Regions from separate parts of the Massilia sp. LMS1-1-1.1 genome, predicted to be linked through region 3. Evidence: predicted binding sites of a transcription regulator. Region 3 holds the regulator's gene; each other region holds the start of a gene.

Region 1 (5,079 bases), on a different contig from region 3:
ATGCCCTTGCCATCATCCTGCAGCACGATCATGACGCTGTTCGCTTCCTGCCATGCTTTCAGCGAAATATACGATTTGGCGGGCTTGCCGGCGGCCAGGCGCGCTTCCGGCGATTCGACGCCATGGTCGAGCGAGTTGCGCAGCATGTGCACGAGCGGATCGTACAGGCTGTCCACGACGACGCGGTCGACTTCCGTTTCCGCGCCTTCGATGGTCAGCTCGACATCCTTGCCCAGGTCTTTCGCCAGTTCGCGCACCAGGCGCGGGAATTTCTGGAACAGGCGGCCGACGGGCTGCATGCGCGTGGCCAGGGTGGCCCGCTGCAGTTCCGTCGAGTAGCGCGAAGCGCGTTCCAGGGTTTCCGCCAGGGTCGCCATCAAAGTAGCGGCCTGGCCTTCGAATTTGAATTGCAGCAAGCGCTCGAGCAGCACGGCGGCCTGGTTGGCGGCCTGCACGGATTCGCCGGCCACTTCCAGCAGCGCGTCGAGCTTGACGGCATCGACGCGGATGCTGTCTTCCTTGACCGGTGCGGCATGGCGCACTTCCGGACGCTCCTCGCGTCGTTCGGCGCCATCCCAGGCCTTGGCGGCCGGTTTGGCGGCGGCAGCGGCAGGTGCAGCAGGCGCTGCGGCGGCCACGGCGGCAGGCGCAGCGGCGACGGACACGGGCGCGGCAGCGACCCGGCTACCCTCGGGCACGACGGCGTTGTACATGGCTTCCCAGTCCAGGCCATCGGCGCCGGCAGTGGCAACGGCAGCGGCTGGCGCCGCAACAACAACTTCGGCAACCTCGGCAACAGGCGCGGCCACTTCCGCCACGGCGGCGGCTGGCGCAGGCGCATCCATGCCCTTGCCTTCGATGGCGTTCGTCAGGATATGTTCCAGCTCTTCCGGCATGGCCGGCAAGCTTTCCGGCGCGGCGCCATTGGCCAGTTCCGTCAGCTGGTCGGCCACGAAACCGGACGCTTGCAGCGCCGCCTCGATGGCGATCGGGGTCACGGGCGCGGCGCCCGTGCGCAAGGCGTCGAACAGGTTTTCCGTCAGATGGCAGGCCGCCACCAGCGCGGGCAAGCCCATGAAGCCAGCGCCGCCCTTGATGGTGTGGAAGGAACGAAACACGGCATTCAGTGTTTCCTTGTTGTCAGGATCGCGCTCGAGGCGCAACAAGTGCTCTTCAACATTAACCGCAAGATCCATCGCCTCAACGACGAAATCCTTGAGCATATCGTCCATTAGAATCCCAAATCCGCAAGAAGGTCGTCTACATTATCCTGGTCCAGCGCCACCGACGGCACGGACGGGCCCTGCATCAGCGGCACCGGTTTTTGCGCCAGTTTCTCGCGCACCTCGGCCGGCGCGTTGTCGCGCAGCAGCTGGGCCAGTTCGTTTTCCACCGTCTTGGTGATGTTGACCACTTTTTTGATCAGCTGGCCCGTGATGTCCTGGAAGTCCTGTGCCATCATGATTTCCAGCAAGCGCGCTTTTTCCGCTTCCGTTGCTTCGGAAACGGCTTGCGCGAACTGGCGCGAATCGCCGGCCAGGGCCTTGAATTCTTCCAGGCTCAGCTTGCCATCGAACAGGGCCGTCCAGCGGCTGTCCATGTCCTTGGCCTTCTTCGACAGCACATCTTGCGCCGGCATGCCTTCGTCGAGCGTGTTCAGAACCTTGTTGGCTGCCTGCTCGGTCAGGGTGGCGACGTATTCCAGGCGGTCCTGGGCGTCGACGATCTGCGACGACGCTTCCGTCAACGCCTTGTCGTAGCCCAGTTCGCGCAGCGAATCGTGCAGCAGGCGCACGATACCGCCCAGGCGCTCGAACATCGGCTTGTCGGACTGGTCGACGGGATCGGCCGCGTCGCCAGGCGCATCGGCGCCGGCCACGGGCGCCGTTTCCGGCGCGGCTGGCGTTTCTGCCGCACCGGCTGCCGGCACGGCGGCGCTGGCCGACACGGAGTCGAACAGCGCGTCGAAATCGTCATCCGCAATCACGGCGGGAGCGGGCGCGGCGGCAGGCGCGGGCTGAGCCGCGGCCGCACTTTGCGCAGATACTTCATCGAATAATGCGTCGAAATCATCAGCGGCGTTGGTCATATCCCTGCTTCTCCATAATTTGTCAAAATTCCGCCTGAACTGTGCGTTTTACAGACTGATACCCACAATTTCTCGATTAAGATGATTTGAGGCAATACCGCTGCGATGGTGCGAGTGTAGCAGGGCGCCGCCCTGTTGGTAAATCTCAAAACGCGCTTCCTGGTGCAAAGCTGGCCCACAAGAGCTTTTCCACCAGGAAATAAGTGTTCCTGCTGTTGTATTTTGAAATACTACCATTGGCGTGCGTGCAAGACCACGCGCAGTACAAGAAATCCTGCTTTCGGGCGCATGCGCAACAGCGCAGTATGGACATCGTTGCAGCTAAAACACGATCTTTCTGCCAATGTTGTCTATACTGAAGGTGCAGTTGTGTTGATAATTATCAAGTCTTTACATGAATACAATGCTGCCGCCGCGTCTACAATAAGAGGCGTTGCGTGCGCTCAGTCACCGTCAAAGGATCTGCCATGTATAAGAAAATTCTGATCGCCACGGACGGCTCCACCGTCTCCAACTTGACGGCCTGTGCCGGCGTTGCCTTTGCCGAACAGATGCACGCCGACATCCTTGCCGTGTACGTGGCGCCCGAATACCAGTACCCGGTATACATCGAGATCATTCCGCCAAGCTACCCCAGCGAAGAGGAGTACCGCATCGCCATGCGCAAGGCGGGTGCCGACCACTGGCAGCCCATCCTCGACGCGGCCGCCAAGCGGGGTCTGGAAGCGACGGGCTTGACGGCCTTTTCCGACAGCCCGGCCCTGAAAATCGTGGAAGTGGCTCAATTGCAGCATTGCGACCTGATTTTCATGGGCTCGCATGGCCGCAGCGGCTGGGGGCAATTGCTGCTGGGCAGCGTCACCAACAAGGTGCTGTCGCACTCAAAACTGCCGGTACTCGTGCATAGGCTGATCAAGGAACCACCATCGGAATAAGGGGTCACATGGCCACGGAGACCGCCGTTGCCGGCACATTAAGAAAAAGGCAAATTTTCGGCCGCGTCAGTTAAAATGGCAACGTTTCTCGTTTCTCAACATTTGATTGTCCGGTGACGGACAGAGCAGATTTCACGCATCCAGATTGCCCGCCTATGATACGTATTGTGATTGCCGACGACCACACCATCATGCGAGAAGGATTGAAGCGCATCCTTGACGGCGCGCCGGACATCGATATCGTGGGTGAAGCCATCGACGGCTTTGAAGTACTCAACCACGTACGCCAGGGCGGTTTCGACCTGCTGCTGCTCGACCTGTCGATGCCGGGCCGCAGCGGCGTCGACCTGATCCGGCAAATCCGCAGCGAGGCGCCGAAGCTGGCGATCCTGATCCTCACCATGCACGAGGAGGAACAATATGCGGTGCGCGCCATCCGCGCCGGCGCGCAAGGCTATCTGACCAAGGAAAGCGCGGGCACCCAGCTCGTGGGCGCCATCCACAAGGTGGCGTCGGGACGTCCGTATATCAGCGCCGAGGTGGCGGAGCAACTCGTGCTCAACATCATGATGCCGAATGAAAGCTTGCTGCACAAACAGTTGTCGGACCGCGAGTTCGAAGTCTTTTCCCTGCTGGTGGCGGGCAAGTCGATCACGGAAATCGCCAACAATCTGCACCTGAGCGTCAAGACGGTGAGTACGCACAAGACGCGCATCATGCAAAAGATGGGCATGAGTTCGCTGTCGGAAATGGTCCAGTACGCCGTGGCGCACCGCCTCTTATCCCCCTTCAAGACTTGAGCACGGCGGCGCGCGCCCGCGCGTCGACCGTAGGAACAATCCTACCTCACCTACCACAGCTCCTACTGCCATATTCAGCCACTGCTGATATTAATTGGATACGGTTGTTGGCATACTGAAACCAGTAATCAAGTTGCTGGGAAGTTATTTCATCACACAGCAAGTCGTCAGCGAATTGAGCTCTACCTGCCTGGACGCGCGCCGCCCCTTCCCTGCCCGCCGTCCTGCGCACCCTGTTATTCAACTCTGAACTACCTGTCACCAGGAGATGAACATGCTGTCCACGCAAACGCCCGAAACCCGCGCCGCCTCCCCATCGCTGGCCCCCTCCTCCCCGATGGAAGCAGGGCGCCAGCGCCAGGGGCGGCTCTGGTCGAACCTGAAGGAGGTGTGCGACCTGCTGCATATCTCCAGCGCCTGCACCATCGCCGCCGACGAACTGCTGTTCCAGCACGTGCAATTCAAGACGGGCCAGCGCGTGCACACCATCGGCCAGCCGTTCGACACCCTGTACATTGTCAATTCGGGCTTCCTGAAAACCGTGCTCATCGATGAATTCGGCAATGAACAGGTACTGAGCTTTCCCATGAAGGGCGACATGCTGGGCGTTGACGGCATCCACTCGCGCCATTACTCCTCGGAAGCGGTGGCCCTGTCCGACTGCGACCTGATCCTGCTGCCGTTCAAGAAGCTGACGGCGCTGGGACGTGTTCACCTGGAACTGGAAAACGTCATGTACGGCGTGATGAGCCGTGAACTGGTGCGCGAACAGGCGATGATCGGCATGCTGGGCGCCTTGAGTGCCGAAGCCCGCGTGGCGCGCTTCCTCGTGTCGCTGGCCGACCGCTTCGCGCAGATGGGTTACTCAAGCAAGCTGTTCAACCTGCGCATGACGCGCCATGAAATCGGCAGCTACCTGGGCCTGACCCTGGAAACGGTGAGCCGCACCTTGTCCGCCTTCAATGAAATCGGCCTGATCTCGGTTGACCAGCGCACCATCGGCATCAAGGATCCGGACGCCCTGAAAACCCTGCGCCGCCTGCCGCCTTCGCGCTCGCGCGCCAAGCAGCTGGCCGCCGCCAAGCTCAAGGCCGACACCACCGCGGCGGCGGCCGCCTCGGCCCAATTGCTGGCCACGATTTAACGCCATCCCGCTTTCTTCCAGCTTGGCACAGGCTTGACCCGGCCAAGGCGCGCACCGCCTTGCCGGGTCTTTTTTGCCGCCACCGCCCCTCCACGCCGCGCCAGCGGCCGC
Region 2 (5,079 bases), on a different contig from region 3:
GCAGAACTGGAGGCCCTGCTGGCGCTGCACCAGGCGCAGCTGCTGGAGCAGGGGCAATCACGCTATTGAGCGGCCATGCTTTACACTTGCGCACTCACGCACTACGCACCATGCAGCAAATGAAAAGGATGCCATGACCGATCTCACTCCCCCGCCGCCGGACGGCGGCAGCGCGCTGGACTTTTGCCTGCGCCTGGCGCGCGCCCAGGCCATGCTCGTGCGCCGCTTCGACAGCACCCTGGGCAATCTGCATGGCTTGAGCTTTGGCGATTATCAATTGCTGTACCACTTGCAACGCGCGCCCGGCGGGCGCCTGCGCCGCATCGACCTGGCCGAGCGCCTGGCGCTGACGGCGTCCGGCATCACGCGTTCGCTGATGCCGCTGGAAAAAATCGGTCTGGTGGCGCGCCAGGCCGATGCGCGCGATGCCCGCGTCGGCTACGCCGCCATCACAGCTGCGGGACTGGCATTGCTGGCGCACGCGAATACGACGGCGCAGGCACTGGGCCAGGAATTGCTGGGCAATGCCAGCGCGGAACAACTGGCGCCCCTGTCCCTGCTATTGAACGGCATCGCCGGCAACCAGCCCGGCCAAGTCTGAGGTCTACACCAGCGCCAGCTTGCGCAGGCGCCGCGTCGATGGCCAGCGCGCCATACCCGTCTCGTCGCGGATGGCAGCGCAGGCGTCCAGCACCCTGGCGCACTCGTCCTCGCGCAAGCCCGCATTCAAGGTCAGGCGCACCAGCGAGCGGTTCTTCGGCGTGGCCGGCGCGCAGAAGACGGCGCCGTAGATGCCATGCCGTTCCAGCGCCTTGCGCAGGATCAGGGTATCGGGCTCGCTGCCCGCTTCCAGCGCGATGATCTGCTCGGTGCCGTCGCTGACGTTGTAGCCCAGATCCATCAGCCCCTGGCGCAGTTGGACGCTGTGGCGGTGCAGCGCGGCGCGGCGGCCATCGGCGGCGCGGATGAAGTCGAGCGCCGCATCGAACCACGCCAGCTCGTGTTCGAGCAGGCAGGAGCTGAAGATGGCGGGCCGCGAAGCGGACAAAAAGTATCCCTTGAAACGGCCCGAACAGGTAATCAGTCCGGCCCGGCCCGCAAACGCCTTGGCCAGCGACGCCGTGCGGAAATGCACGCGCTCGGCCAGGCCCAGCTCCACCACCAGCCCCGCGCCCTGCGGGCCATGCGTACCCAGCGAGTGCGACTCGTCGACGATCAGCATGCTGCCGCTGCGCTCGGCGATTTCCACCATCTCCAGCAGCGGCGCCACGCTGCCATTCGTGCTGTACAGCGCATCGACGATGATGATGCCGGGGCCATGCTTGTCGAGCTGGCGCTGCAGGTGAGCGCCATCGTTGTGCAGGAAGGCGACGGGCACGGCTTGCGCCGATTGCACGCCCTCCCACAGCGAAGCATGGGCCTGCATGTCGAGGTACACGGGGATGCCGGGCCCGGCCAGGCTTTGCAGCAAGCCCACGTTGGCGGCCCAGCCCGATTGCGCCAGCACGCACGCTTCGCTGCCCAGATAGTCCGCGAATTTTTGTTCGAGGCGGTGCTGGCGGCTGCCTTCCTGCAGGAAGACGGACGACATCAGCATGGCGCCGCCGCCCTGCAAGACGCGCGCCTGGGCCGCCAGCAGCGCCGCCTCGCCGGCGATGTTCAGGTAATCATTACCTGCCAGCATGACCGCACTGGCCGGCATGGCCTGCCATTCATGCAAATGCTGGCCGCCAAGCAGCTTCTCGATGCGCTCGACGTAATGTTCATCCATGCGCGCGCGCACAAAGGCGGGCATCCGTTGTTCGGCGTGGACGTCGCGGGACGATAGAGGGGAAATGGCGTTTAACATAGGAACTCCTGATTGGTTGCGGGGGAACTACCGCGTCCAACATGCGCGAGCCATCGGGCAAGAGTTTGATACAACTCAACAGTTATGCTGATATCCTGCTGATACAGAGGGAACCCGCCGATCATGTTGCATTGACACGCTTCAACAAACACGCCCCCTTACCATGATGCATGCGCAGTCCCCTTCCGGAAAACGATGGCAAGGCAAGCTGCTCCAGCCTTTCCTGCACTTCCACGACGCCATCGAACACACGCCTGTGCGGCGCGCCCAGGTGCGTACGCTGGCGCTCATCGGAGCGCTGGGCATGCCGCTGTACTACGCGCTGTGGCATTATTTCTTTCCGCAGGAATACGAATCGCCGCTGCTGCGCATCGTCGCGGCGCTGCTGTTCCTGCCCGCGCTATGGCCCGACCGCTTCAGCAATACCTGGTTCAGCGTCTACCTGTTCCTGGGGCTGACCTTCGAACTGCCGTTTTTCTTCACGTACATGTTCCTGATGAACCATGCCTCGACCATGTGGGCGCATTCGCTGCTGGTGGCGCTGGTCGTGCTGTTTCACTTCGATACGCGCATCGCCATACTCGCCTACCTGAGCGGTACCCTGCTGGCCTGCCTGACGTTTGCCGTGGCCGGCGATCCCGCCTTCCTGCTCAGCGGCGGCGTCTTGCAGCAATTGCCCGTGCACTGGTTCACGATTGCCGTGCTGTCCGTGGTCAAGGTGGGGCGCAACGTGGGCGCGCAAGAGAAACTGGCCGGACTGGCGGCTGGCCTGGGCAGCGTGGCGCACGAATTGCGCACGCCCCTCGTCAGCGTCGAGGCGAACGTGCGCGGACTGCAGCGCAACCTGCAAGACCAGCCGCCGGACGCGGCCAGCCTGGAAGCGCTGGCGCGCATCCAGTTCGAAGTGCGCCATATGCACCACATGATCGATCTGTTCCTGCTCAGCGCCAGCGCCGTCAACCGCAAGCTCGAAGCGAGCGAAGCGGTGGCCATGCACGACAGCGTGGCGGCCGTGCTGCGCCGCTATCCGTTTACCAGCACGGCCCAGCGCGACATCGTCAAGGTCGACGTGCGTGCCGATTTCACGTTTCCCGGCCAGTCGGAGCTGTGCGTGGTGATCCTGCTGAACCTGCTGCGCAATGCCTTGAAAAGCATCCACCGCGCCGGCAAGGGCCGCGTGCGCATCATCATCGATGGCGCCCATCCCGTGCCGCGCCTGCTGTTCATCGACACGGGCTGCGGCATCGCCACCAGCCGCCTGCCGCTGATCTTCGACCGATTCTATTCGTATCCCTCGCACAACGGCAGCGGCATCGGCCTGGCCCTGTGCCGGCAAATCATGCAAGCCTGGCAAGCGCGCATCCACTGCGTCGCGCGCGAAGGCGCCTACGCCATCTTCGTGCTGGAATTTCCCCAGCCCCTGTCCGTGCCCACGCACAACCGTTTTCCATCCATCCACCGCGCGAGGTGACGCATGCAACTGCCCGTCTACACCCATCCGACCCTGACCGTACTGATCGACGACAGCGATTCCTTCCTGAAAAGCCTGGCGTTCCAGCTCGATCCCGGCCTGGCGCGCAAGACTTTCCACGACACCAGCAGCGCCCTGCACTGGCTGCGCCAGAGCGCGCAACCGGGCGAAACGCCGCTACACGTGAACTTCGACACGCAAAACCTGCCGCCCGACCAGTACAACGTGGCGCTCGACATCGAACGTATCTGGCGCATCAGCGGCCAGGCGCAGCGCTTTGCCGTGCCCTCCGTGCTGGTGGTCGATTATTCGATGCCGCAGATGAATGGCCTGGAATTTTGCCAGGCCGTGCGCGACCTGCCGTGCAAGAAGATTTTATTTACAGGGGCGGCCGATGAAAAAGTGGCCGTGACGGCCTTCAACCGGGGCTTGATCGACCGCTACATCAAGAAAAGCGACGACGATGCGCTCGACATCCTGGAACAGGAAATCCATGCCCTGCAGCGCGAATTCTTTCTGCAACAAACGGACACCGTGCGCGACTTGCTGATGCTGCACGACTACAGTTTTCTGCAAGACGAGGCGCTGGCCGCCGTCGTGCACGAGCTGTGCCAGCGCCATGGCTTTGTCGAATACTATATTTTCCCCAATCCCAGCGGCATCCTGTTTTTCACGCGCGACGGCCACGCCAAGCTGATGATCATCGAGACGGAACGCAGCCTGCACACGCAATACGAAATGGCGCGCGACAGCGACGCGCCCGAATCCTTGCTGCTGGCGCTGCTGGAAATGCGCGTGATTCCCTACTTTTCCGACGCCGACAGCGACGGCATGTACGCGGCGCAGATCGGCGAGAACTGGTTCCGCTACTGCGCCGCGCCCACCATCTGCCTGGGCAGCGTGACGTATTTCTGGGCCCTGTTCGACGTGCCGGCGCACCAGCTGGGGCAACCGGTCATGTCCTATGCGCAGTTTTTGCGCGCGGGTGCGGGCGACAGCATCAGCGCGTAGTTGGCAAATTAGCCCTCACGCAGGGTTTGCAGCGGCGGATGTTTGAGCACGTTGCGCAAGCCCAGCCAGCCGCCGGCGATCGCGCACAGGGCGCCGGCCAGCAGGCCGAACGCCCACACGCCGGGTGCGAAGCTCCATGCGAATTTGAACTGGTACGTGGCCAGGGCCCAGCCCATGGCAGCCGCACCCGATGCCGCCAGCAAGCCGGCCAGCGCGCCGACGAGCGAAAACTCGATCAGCTGCGCCTGCGCCAGCTGGCGCCGCGTGGCGCCCAAGGCGCGCAGCAAGCCCGCTTCGCGCGTGCGCTCGTCCTGCGAGCCCATCAGGGCCGCATACAGCACCAGCAAGCCCGACGCCAAAGTGAAGGCGAAGAGGAATTCGACGGCCGTCACCACCTGGTCCAGCACGCCCTGGATCTGTTTGAGCACGCCGCCCACGTCGACCACCGTCAGGTTCGGGTAGTCGCGCAGCAGAGCATTCCCCAGGTCCGCCTGCGCGGCCGGCAAGTGGAAGGCCGTGATCCACGTTTGCGGCGTGTCCGCCATGGCGGCCGGATTGATGATGACAAAGAAATTGACGCGCATCGAACCCCATTCCAGCTTGCGCAAACTCGTGATGGCCGCTTCGACGGGCTGGCCGGCGATGTCGAAGCGCAGCTTGTCGCCCAGTTTCAGTTTCAGGGTCTTGGCGATGCCCTCCTCCACCGACGCTTCGGCAGGCGCGCCGGGCGTATTGGCGAACCACTTGC
Region 3 (5,079 bases):
TGCTGTTGCTGCAGTTCCGTCATGCCGATGCCCGTGTCGCGCACTTCGAAGCGCAGCCAGGCGCGGCCGCTCTCGCTCTTGCTCTCGGCCAGGCTGACGGCCACCACCACTTCGCCGCTCTCCGTGAACTTGATGGCGTTGCCGGCCAGGTTGACGAGGATTTGCTGCAGGCGCTGGGCGTCGCCCACGAGGCGCCGCGGCACGTCGGGCTCGACGGCGATGGCCAGTTCCAGCTCCTTTTCGCCCGCATTCATCGTCATCGTCGTGGCCAGGGTATTCATGACTTCGTCGAGGTCAAATTCGACGGGCGACAGTTCCATGCGGCGCGCCTCGATCTTCGAATAGTCGAGCACGTCGTTGAGAATGCCCAGCAGCGACTGGCCCGCCACGCGCACCATGGTCAGATACTTGCGCTGTTCCGTGTCGAGCTTGGTATTACCCAGCAAATACACCATGCCCAGCACGGCATTGAGGGGCGTGCGGATTTCATGGCTCATGTTGGCCACGAAATCGCTCTTCGCGCGGTTGGCCGCCTCGGCCCGGTCGCGTTCCTGCTCCAGTTCCGCCGCGCGCGATTCGAGTTCCTGCTGCAGGCGGTCGCGCTCGCTCATCAGGCCGTTGAACGCTTCCGTCAGTTCGCCGATCTCGTCGCGCTGCTGCACCGGCACGGGGGTGAAACGGCTGCCGCTGGTGCGCAGGGCCAGCAGGGTGTTGCGCAGGCGCACCAGCGGCGATAGCAGGCGCACGGTGACCCAGCCCAGCACGGCGGCGGCCAGCAGCGAAGCGAGGATGCTCCACAGCACCAGCCGGTACAGCACGCCATCGAACGGTTCGAAGGCATCCGCGACGGGCAGCGAGGTGGCCAGCAGCCAGTTCACCGATTTCAGGCGCTTGAAGCTGTTGACGGCCTTGATGCCGCGGCTGTTCGTGCTGACCATGCTGCCTTCGCCATCTTCCTTCAGCAGCTGGGTCGTCGTCAGGTTGGCGCTCGGCTGGCGCGGCTGCAGCAAACGGCTGGTATCGGGATGCAGCACGTAGCGCGGCACGGCGCCGCGCGTGAGGATGAAGTAATAGCCGCTCTTGCCGATCTTTTCCGAGCGCAGACGCCCCAGCAGGTTGTCCTTGTACAGGCGCAGCACGCCGATCACCACGCCGGCCACCTGGCCATCGGCGGCCAGCACGGGCGCCACCATCTGCACGATGGGCATGCCGCTCGATTTGCCGAGCATCGGTTCGGTGATCATGGGCTGGCGCGTGCGCAGCACGGTCTGGAAATACTCGCGCTCGGCAACGTTGATGCCCGTGCGTCCCGCCACTTCCGGCATGTCGGCCACGACGGCGCCCTGCGCGTCGAGCACCAGCACGTCGTCGAACAGCACCAGCATCGAGCGGCGCGAATAGTATTCGCGCAATTGGGCCGGCTGGGCCATCAGTTCCGGCGGCTGCTGCCTGGCCGTCAGGGTGACGATCTGCAGCAGCATGCCCAGCTTGTCGTCGAGCTCGGCAGCGGTGCGGCTGATCAGGGATGACTGCTGGCTCAGCAGTACTCGGGTGAAGTCGTCGCGCATGTGCTGCACCTGTATCATGGTGACCAGCGCGATCATGGCGATCGAGGTCAGGCTGGTGGCCAGCGCGACTTTTGCTTTGATGCCGAGAGGCTTCATGATTTCCTTTTCAGTACCGGGCGGCACAGGCGGCAGATAATGCTGTCAGGAATTTTCCTATCAATACCCCAGCTTGGCAAGCGCCGCCGCACAAAAGCCCCTACCCGCATGGGCTTTTGACGATGTTGCCATATAATTAAAGTCGGAACGTCGTTTATTCAGCGAAATTGCGGTGAAATTGGCACACGGCAACCCGGTATGCAGTAAACTTGTTGTTGCATTTTCTAAAAGGTACCGACATGACTGAAGCGCTAATCACTCCAACCTTGCCCACAGTGAACGTGGAAGCGTTGCGTGCGCGATGCTCGACCTGCAGCATGCATCAATTGTGTCTGCCGATGGGCCTCGATATGGGCGACATGGACAGGCTGGACCAGATCATCGGCCGCCGCCGCAAGATCGTGCGCGGCGCCTCGCTGTTCCGCATCGGCGACTCGTTCCAGAACCTGTACGCGATCCGCCTGGGGCACTTCAAGACCTACCAGATCAATCCGGGCGGCGAGGAGCAGGTGACGGGTTTCCAGATGGCCGGCGAACTGCTGGGCATGGACGCCATCAGCGCCGACCGCCACCACTGTAATGCGGTGGCGCTGGAAGACAGCGAAGTGTGTGAAATCCCGTTTTCCAGCCTGGAACAATTGCTGGGCAATATGCCGACTCTGCTGCGGCATTTCCACCGCATGATGAGCCAGGAAATCACGCGCGAGCAAAGCGTGATGCTGTTGCTGGGCAATATGCAGGCGACGCAGCGCTTTGCCGCCTTCATCGTCAACCTGGCGTCGCGCTATGAGGCGCGCGGCTATTCGAGCAGCAAATTCCAGCTGCGCATGTCGCGCGAGGAAATCGGCAACTACCTGGGCCTGACCATCGAGAGCGTCAGCCGTTTATTGTCGAAATTCAAGAAGGAAGGCTGGCTGCGCGTGTCGAACCGCGAGATCGAGATCTTGCAGCCTGCTAAGCTGAAAGCCATTACGGCAGGCACGGACGTCTGCAAATAAGCTTTATAGCTCTTCATCCGCATGCAGCGCGATGCTGCGCTGCACGGGCCAGGTCCAGATGCCGGACAGGCGCCACTCGCGCTTGTCGTTTTCCACCAGCACTTGCCAGCGGCTGCGCTCGAGCATCGGCAGGGGCACCGAGAAATTTCCGGCCGCATCGGGCTGCACCAGCAGCTTGATATCCTTTTCCGGCAGGGTCGCATGCGCCAGGTGCAGCTGCAGCGGTCCCTGATAAGCCTTGCCGAAGCTGTGCACGGAACCGGTCAGGCGCGCTTGCGCCACGTCGTACGACAGGCTCGTATCCATGGCCAGGTCGCTGGCGATCGTGTCGCGCTTCAAATCCTGATTGATCGCCTTGCCCTGCTTGTAATAATCGCCCACCACCAGCGCATCGGGTTGCGTAAACGCGATATAGCCCATGAAGCTGCCGACGACCACGGACAGGCCGGGACCGATCATCAGCAGCCATGGCCAGCGGTGCTTGTACCACGGTGCAACGGGAGGCTGCAGTTTCAGACTGTCGGACATTTTGTTCTCCTTGGGGTCAGACCCTTTGGGTCTGACCCCAGCTTTTGCTTCTGGGTTGAAAATACAGTAAACCTACCGCATATTGAATGCTACCCCTACGGCGAAATACCGGGGTCGGACCCAGAGGGTCCGACCCCGAATCAACATTACCGCGGCACGATGAAGACCGCGCTTTCACGCACATGCAGCGACGGGTCGTCCAGCGATTGCAATTCGATCGCAATCTTGTTCGACCCCTTCTCGCCCACGCCGTGCGGCACGCGCAGGCGGATCGGCCAGCCCAGCGTTTCCGTCGGCTGCAAGGTCACTTCTTCGCGCGTCAGCAAGGTCAGGCCCGGCAAGCCGGAAGCGCTGATTTTAAAGTGCTGGCTTTGCTCGGACGTGTTCATGATCTGCAGGCGGTAGACGTTTTCGATCATGCCGTCTTCCACTTCGCGTCCCATCGAACCGCGGTCGCGGATCACGTCCATTTTCAGGGGCGTGCGCAGGGCCAGCGAGGTACATACGGCGATGATGATCAGGGCCAGGATGGAAGTGTAGATCAAGACGCGCGGGCGCATGGCGCGCTGGCGTATCTGCTTCGAATTGAAGTTGTTTTCCATCGCATGGTCGGTGCTGTAGCGTATCAGGCCACGCGGCCGCTCGACCTTGTCCATCACGCTGTTGCAGGCATCGACACAGGCGGCGCAGCCGATGCATTCATACTGCAGGCCGTTGCGGATATCGATGCCGGTCGGACACACCTGCACGCACAGGGTGCAGTCGATGCAATCGCCCAGCTTGTCGTTGTGGCCGGCCTTCTTGCTCATGGCGCCGCGTGGTTCGCCGCGCTTGGCATCGTAGGTGATGATCAGGGTGTCCTGGTCGAACATGGCGCTCTGGAAGCGCGCATAGGGGCACATGTATTTGCACACCTGCTCGCGCAGCCAGCCCGCGTTGCCGTAGGTTGCCAGGCTGTAGAACAAGACCCAGAACCATTCCCAGGGACCGAAATTCAAGGTGACCACCGATTGCGCCAGTTCCTTGATCGGCGTGAAGTAGCCGACAAAGGTAAAGCCCGTCCACAGGGCGATGGCGCCCCACACCACGTGCTTGGCCGTCTTCTTGAACGCCTTGCGCACGGACGGGCCCTGCTTGTCGAGGGCCATGCGCGCGCTGCGCGTGCCCTCGATGCGGCGTTCGACCCACAGGAAAATTTCCGTGTATACCGTTTGCGGGCAAGAGAACCCGCACCACACCCGTCCGGCAATGGCCGTGACGAGGAACAACAAATACGCACAGATGATCAGCAGGGCCGCCAGATAGATGAAATCCTGGGGCCACAGCACGACGCCGAAAATGTAGAACTTGCGCGTGGTCAAGTCGAACAGCAGGGCTTGCCTGCCATTCCAGGTCAACCACGGCAAGCCGTAGAACGCGAGCTGGGTAAGCCATACGCATACCCATCGCCAGGTAGCGTAGCGTCCTTTGGCCTCGCGAGGGTAGATCTGCTCGCGGGCCGCATACATCTTGATGACTTGAGGTTCCATTACATCATTTCACGGGCGTCTGAGGATTCGACAGGCTCCAGACATACGCCGACAGCACGTGTACCTTGGATTCGCCGAGGAAATCGCTGAAGGCCGGCATGGTGTTGCTGCGTCCCTTGCGTACGGTTTCCATGATGGTATCGGCGCTGCCGCCGTACAGCCAGACCTTGTCCGTCAGATTCGGCGCACCGAGCATCTGGTTACCCTTCGCATCGGCGCCGTGACAGGCCATGCAGGCGCCAAACTTGGCCTTGCCCAGCACGGACTTGACGGGATCCGAGGTGGAACCGGACAGGCTCAGCACATAATGGGCCACGTTCTCGACATCTTTTTCGGAGCCGAGGGCGGCGCCCATCGGAG
Region 4 (5,079 bases), on a different contig from region 3:
ACCTTCGCGCTGCCCAAAGGCGAACAATTCCACGCGGTCAAATCGGTCACGCTGGAAGTCTATCCCGGTGATATTTTCGGCCTGATCGGCAAGAGCGGCGCCGGCAAATCGACCCTGCTGCGCCTGATTAATCTGCTCGAGCGTCCTGACAGCGGCACCATTACCGTGGCCGGGCGCGAACTGACACGCCTGGGCAAGAGCGAATTGCGCGACGCGCGCCAGAATATCGGCATGATTTTCCAGCAATTCAATCTGCTGCAAAACGCCAGCGTGTTCGACAACGTCGCCTTCCCCCTGAAAATCCATGGCACGACCAAGGGCGAGCAGATCGCCGCCAGAGTCGAGGAATGCCTGGCGCTCGTCGGCCTGTCCGACAAGCTGCACAGCTATCCGGCGCAATTGTCCGGCGGGCAGAAGCAGCGCGTGGCGATTGCCCGCGCCCTGGCCAGCCATCCCGACGTGCTGCTGTGCGACGAGCCGACGTCCGCGCTGGACGCGGAAACGACGCGCGCCCTGCTCGATACCCTGCGCGACATCAATGCGCGCCTGGGCGTGACCATCGTCATCGTCAGCCATGAGCTGTCGGTGCTGGGCGCCATCTGCAACCGCGTCGCCGTCGTGGAAAAAGGCGCCATCGCCGAACAATTCGATCTGAGCGACACGGCCACCCCGCGCAAGACGGCGCTGGGACGCGAGCTCGCTTATTACGGCACCGAGGCGTTTGAAGCCACCGCATGGAAGGATGCAACACATGTTTGAAGAATCGATCAATAACGTCATCAACCTGCTGCCGGAAATCTGGGTGGCGCTGGGCCAGACCATGACCATGCTGGGCATCGGTCTCACGGCCGCCATCCTGGTCGGCGGCCCGCTGGGCATCTTGCTGTTCCTCGTGTCGGAAGGCCAGTCGCTGGAAAACCGTCCGCTGTCGATGATCCTCGGCTGGCTGGTGAACACCGTGCGCAGCTTCCCGTTCATCATCCTGCTCGTCGCCCTGACGCCGTTTACGCGCATCATCGCGGGCACGTCGATCGGCCCGCTGGCAGCTGCCGTGCCGCTGTCGTTCGCCGCCATTCCCTACCTGGCGCGCCTGGTGGAACAGAACCTGCGCGAAGTGCCGCGCGGCGTGATCGAGGCGGCGCACGCCATGGGCGCGTCGGAAATGCAGATCATCTTCCGCGTGCTGCTGGTGGAAGCGCGCTCCGGCCTCGTGCTGGCGCTGACCGTGCTGTCGATCAGCTTCCTGTCATATTCGGCCGTGGCCGGCGTGGTGGGAGGCGGCGGCATCGGCGACCTGGCCATCCGCTACGGCTACTACCGCTTCGAGACGGACATCATGGTCGCCACCGTGGCCATCCTGATCGTGCTGGTGCAAACCATCCAGTTCGCCGGCACGCGCATCGCCAAGCGCCTCGACAAACGTTAATTCATTTCAGTATTTCAGTACAAGGAAAAGCATGAACCATATTCGCCGCACCCTGCTCGTCGCCGCCACCAGCCTGGCCTTCGCCACCGCCGCCCACGCCAAGGACCCGAAAGAACTCGTCATCGGCACCAGTTCCGGCCCGTATTCGGACCAGCTGAAACTGGGCATCAAGCCTATCCTGGAAAAACAGGGCTACAAGGTCAAGATCGTGGAATTCAACGACTACGTGCAGCCGAACTACGCGCTGGCCGAAGGTTCGCTGGACGCCAACGTGTTCCAGCACATCGTGTATCTGACCAAGTTTGCCACCGATAACAAGCTGCCATTGAGCCCCTTGATCACCGTGCCGACCATGCCGATCGGCCTGTACGGCGGCAAGCAAAAGTCCCTGGCGGAAGTCAAAAACGGCGCCACCATCACCATGCCGAACGACCCGACCAACCAGGCGCGCGCGCTGGTCATGCTGGCCAAGATGGGCTGGATCAAACTGAAACCGAACGTCGACCCGTTGCGCGCTTCAGAGCGCGACGTGCTGGAGAACCCGAAGAAGCTGAAACTGGTGCCGCTGGAAGCGGCGCAGCTGCCACGCTCGCTGGCGGACGCCGACTACGCTTTCGTCAACGGCAACTTCGCCCTGGCCGCCGGCATGAAGCTGACGTCGGCCCTCGCCGTGGAAAAGATCTCGGACAGCTACATCAACCTGGTGGCCATCCGCACGGCCGACAAGGCCAAGCCATGGGTCAAGGACCTGGAAGCGGCCTACCGCTCGCGCGCCTTCCTCGACGCGACGAACAAGTATTTGGCCGGCTACGAAAAGACGGACTACCAGCTGGCGCTGGAAAAGACGCTGAAAAAATAAGGCAAAGCACTGCACGCAAAAAAACGGCCAGGTTCGCACCTGGCCGTTTTTTTATTGTCCACGCCGCGTGGGCGCAGCCGGTCAATGCTTAGAAACGGTAGCCGACGCCGACACCGATCAGGACAGGATCAACCTTGACTTCGCTGATCTTGGCGCCACCGGCCATTACGTCGCTGCGGATCTGCACTTTCTTGATGTCGAAGTTCAGGGACCAGTTTTTGTCCAGCTTGTAGTCGACACCGGCTTGCAGCGAGTAGCCCCAGCTGTCATGTTCCAGACGGCCGGCGCCGTTCAGCAATTTCACGTCCGAGATATTCGTGTAGTTGATGCCGGCACCCACGTAAGGGCTGAACTGTTTTTCAGGCATGAAGTGGTATTGCAGCGACAGGGTCGGCGGCAAATGCTTGAAGGTACCGATCTTCGTGCCGGACAAGGTGACGTCATGCTTTTGCGGGTAGGTCAGGATCAGCTCGGCAGCGATATTCGGGGTGAAGAAATACGAAATATCAATTTCGGGAATCGTCTTGCTGCTGACATGGATCGTGTCCGATGCACCAGTGCCAAAGACCGGCGTGGATTTGTTGGCCGGATCGAGGTGCACGGCGCGCGCACGGACCAGCCATGGGCTTTCCTGTGCCATTGCGTTGCCGGCGAATGCGCCGATGGCGGCCAGGACGATTGCTGCTGCAGTTGCGGACTTTTTCATTCTAGTTCCCTCTTTTTGTCGTTAAGTAACGCTGCGAAGTCTAAGAGTGCAGTGCAACAAAAACTTTGATCCACATCAAATAGTGCTAGATGGCATCACTAGAGGCATTTTTTCCTTTGCCCAGGTCAAGAAAATGCGGCAATGCAGCGTGAGCGCTTGCATGGCCTCCATGTCGGCGCGCAATGCCGGCATATGTTGCCCGCCACGCAATCACTACTTGCGCCGATGTCACTGGTTGGCAGGTCAGCTAGCCAGCATAATATTTCCAGTTCGCACGATACAAATGAGAATAGTAATGATTATCATTTGCGATATAATGAATGACCTCGCTAGGCGATTACAAAAGGAATGGGAGACATGGATATATTGAGGGAACTGCGTGAATCGGGCTTGAAAGTGACCATCCCCCGCTTGCGGATTCTGCAGCTGTTTCAAGAAGGCACGATCAAGCACCTGAGTGCGGACGATGTCTACAAACTCTTGCTGGCCGAAAAGATCGACGTGGGCCTGGCCACCATCTACCGCGTGCTGATGCAGTTTGCCGAAGCGGGCATTCTGTTTCGCCGCCACTTCGAATCGGGCCACGCCGTCTTCGAACTGAACGAAGGCCAGCACCACGACCACCTGGTCTGCACGGGTTGCGGCAAGGTCGATGAATTCGTCGATGAAGGCATCGAACTGCGCCAGAACGAAATCGCCGCCGAGCGGGGCTTCGTGTTGCACGAGCACGCGCTGTCGCTGTACGGCACCTGCGCCGAGTGCACGGCGAAGAAAGTCCCGCCGCGCAAGCCCTCCTGATGCAGCGCGCAAGGTAGCGTCTGGCAAGCCAGCTGCGCTACACTGCGTACGTCGCCGCTCGATAAAGGACAAGCATGTACATCGGAGAAATCGCCCGCCTGGCGGGCACCTCGCCCAAGGCCTTGCGTCACTATGAAGCGCTGGGCTTGCTGGGGGACGTGCGCCGCTCGGGTGCATATCGCGTCTACACGCAGCAAGACCTGGCGCAGGTCAAGCTGATACGCCAGGCGCAGGTCCTGGGCTTCCGCCTGGCCGAACTGCTGCCCGTCCTGGCCGGCGACGATACCGACTGGGCCGCCCTGTCGCAGCACATCGCCGCCAAGCGCGCGCAGGTGCAGCAGGATATCGCCCGCCTGCGCCAGCTCGACGCGCAATTGGCCGACATCGACACGGAGATCGGCGACTGCCTGGCGCGCCAGCGTCTGCAAGAGGCCGCTTGACTCTGCCACTAGGGGCAGGCTTTAGCATGCAAGCTCTTCTTTAACGGACAGCGTGCATCATGACCAAGACGACACCCAAGCGCATTTTGATACTCCTCGGCCACCCGTCCAGCGACAGCTTTTGCGCCGCCTTGGCCGATGCCTACGCCGCCACGGCCCGCAGCGAAGGCCACACCGTGCGCGAGCTGCGCCTGGGCCAGCTCGACTTCGATCCCATCCTGCACGAAGGCTACCGCCAGGTACAGCCGCTGGAAGCGGACTTGCTGGCGGCCCAGGAAGCCATCAGCTGGGCCGAACACCTGGTGTTCGCCTACCCGATCTGGTGGGGCGGCGCGCCGGCCCTGCTGAAGGGTTTTGTCGACCGCGTCTTCCTGCCCGGCTACGCCTTCAAGTATCGCCCGGGCAAGGCATTCCCGGCGCAGCTGCTGTTGGGCCGCACGGCCCAGCTGCTGGTGACGATGGACACGCCGCCCTGGTATTTCCGCTGGGTCTACCGCATGCCCGGCATCCACCAGCTGCGCAAGACGACGCTGGAATTTTGCGGCATCAAGCCCGTCAAGGTGGCCAGCTTCGGTCCCATTTTGAACGCCACAGAGCCGCAGCGCGCGCGCTGGCTGGAACAGGCGCAGGCGCTGGCCCGGCGCCTGTAGGTTGCTTGCCATGCTGCCATCTTGCATACGGTTTTGACAAGCTGGTAATCAAGCCGTCATATTCAAAGGCTACCATGATGATATTGCCTGTTTGTCAGTCGCCTTGCTCTCGCGACAACAAGGGTCCGACCGTCATCTAAAGGTAGCCGCTGTGGAGTTCAACGCTTCTCGATTGCATCTTCCCCGTTATCGCACGTCCG

Evidence for each region. The regulator FNR, encoded in region 3, switches genes on or off when oxygen is low (the NO sensors DNR and NnrR bind a similar motif). The targets are predictions, from matches to a motif close to TTGATNNNNATCAA.
Region 1: MRBLMS1_RS07080 (universal stress protein) is a predicted target of FNR. The motif match lies at 2,462-2,475, and genes of this name have one in related genera.
Region 2: cqsA (alpha-hydroxyketone-type quorum-sensing autoinducer synthase) is a predicted target of FNR. The motif match lies at 1,915-1,928, and genes of this name have one in related genera.
Region 4: MRBLMS1_RS04620 (OmpW/AlkL family protein) is a predicted target of FNR. The motif match lies at 3,057-3,070, and genes of this name have one in related genera.

The regions. Positions count from the first base shown of each region.
Region 1 is NZ_JBFPNG010000001.1:1,536,109-1,541,187, forward strand. It holds gene MRBLMS1_RS07070 (chemotaxis protein CheA) at 1-1,232, opposite strand, end outside; gene MRBLMS1_RS07075 (protein phosphatase CheZ) at 1,232-2,089, opposite strand; gene MRBLMS1_RS07080 (universal stress protein) at 2,557-3,024, shown strand; gene MRBLMS1_RS07085 (response regulator) at 3,180-3,824, shown strand; gene MRBLMS1_RS07090 (Crp/Fnr family transcriptional regulator) at 4,162-4,968, shown strand.
Region 2 is NZ_JBFPNG010000001.1:1,800,839-1,805,917, forward strand. It holds gene MRBLMS1_RS08245 (GIY-YIG nuclease family protein) at 1-69, shown strand, start outside; gene MRBLMS1_RS08250 (MarR family winged helix-turn-helix transcriptional regulator) at 134-601, shown strand; gene cqsA (alpha-hydroxyketone-type quorum-sensing autoinducer synthase) at 605-1,849, opposite strand; gene MRBLMS1_RS08260 (sensor histidine kinase) at 2,013-3,320, shown strand; gene MRBLMS1_RS08265 (response regulator) at 3,324-4,331, shown strand; gene MRBLMS1_RS08270 (ABC transporter permease) at 4,340-5,079, opposite strand, start outside.
Region 3 is NZ_JBFPNG010000023.1:764,631-769,709, forward strand. It holds gene MRBLMS1_RS18465 (response regulator) at 1-1,664, opposite strand, end outside; gene fnr (fumarate/nitrate reduction transcriptional regulator Fnr) at 1,904-2,662, shown strand; gene MRBLMS1_RS18475 (FixH family protein) at 2,666-3,190, opposite strand; gene ccoG (cytochrome c oxidase accessory protein CcoG) at 3,337-4,719, opposite strand; gene ccoP (cytochrome-c oxidase, cbb3-type subunit III) at 4,724-5,079, opposite strand, start outside.
Region 4 is NZ_JBFPNG010000001.1:1,011,058-1,016,136, forward strand. It holds gene MRBLMS1_RS04605 (methionine ABC transporter ATP-binding protein) at 1-759, shown strand, start outside; gene MRBLMS1_RS04610 (methionine ABC transporter permease) at 752-1,426, shown strand; gene MRBLMS1_RS04615 (MetQ/NlpA family ABC transporter substrate-binding protein) at 1,458-2,285, shown strand; gene MRBLMS1_RS04620 (OmpW/AlkL family protein) at 2,374-2,991, opposite strand; gene fur (ferric iron uptake transcriptional regulator) at 3,349-3,789, shown strand; gene MRBLMS1_RS04630 (MerR family transcriptional regulator) at 3,864-4,229, shown strand; gene MRBLMS1_RS04635 (NAD(P)H-dependent oxidoreductase) at 4,289-4,879, shown strand; gene MRBLMS1_RS04640 (SpoIIE family protein phosphatase) at 5,052-5,079, shown strand, end outside.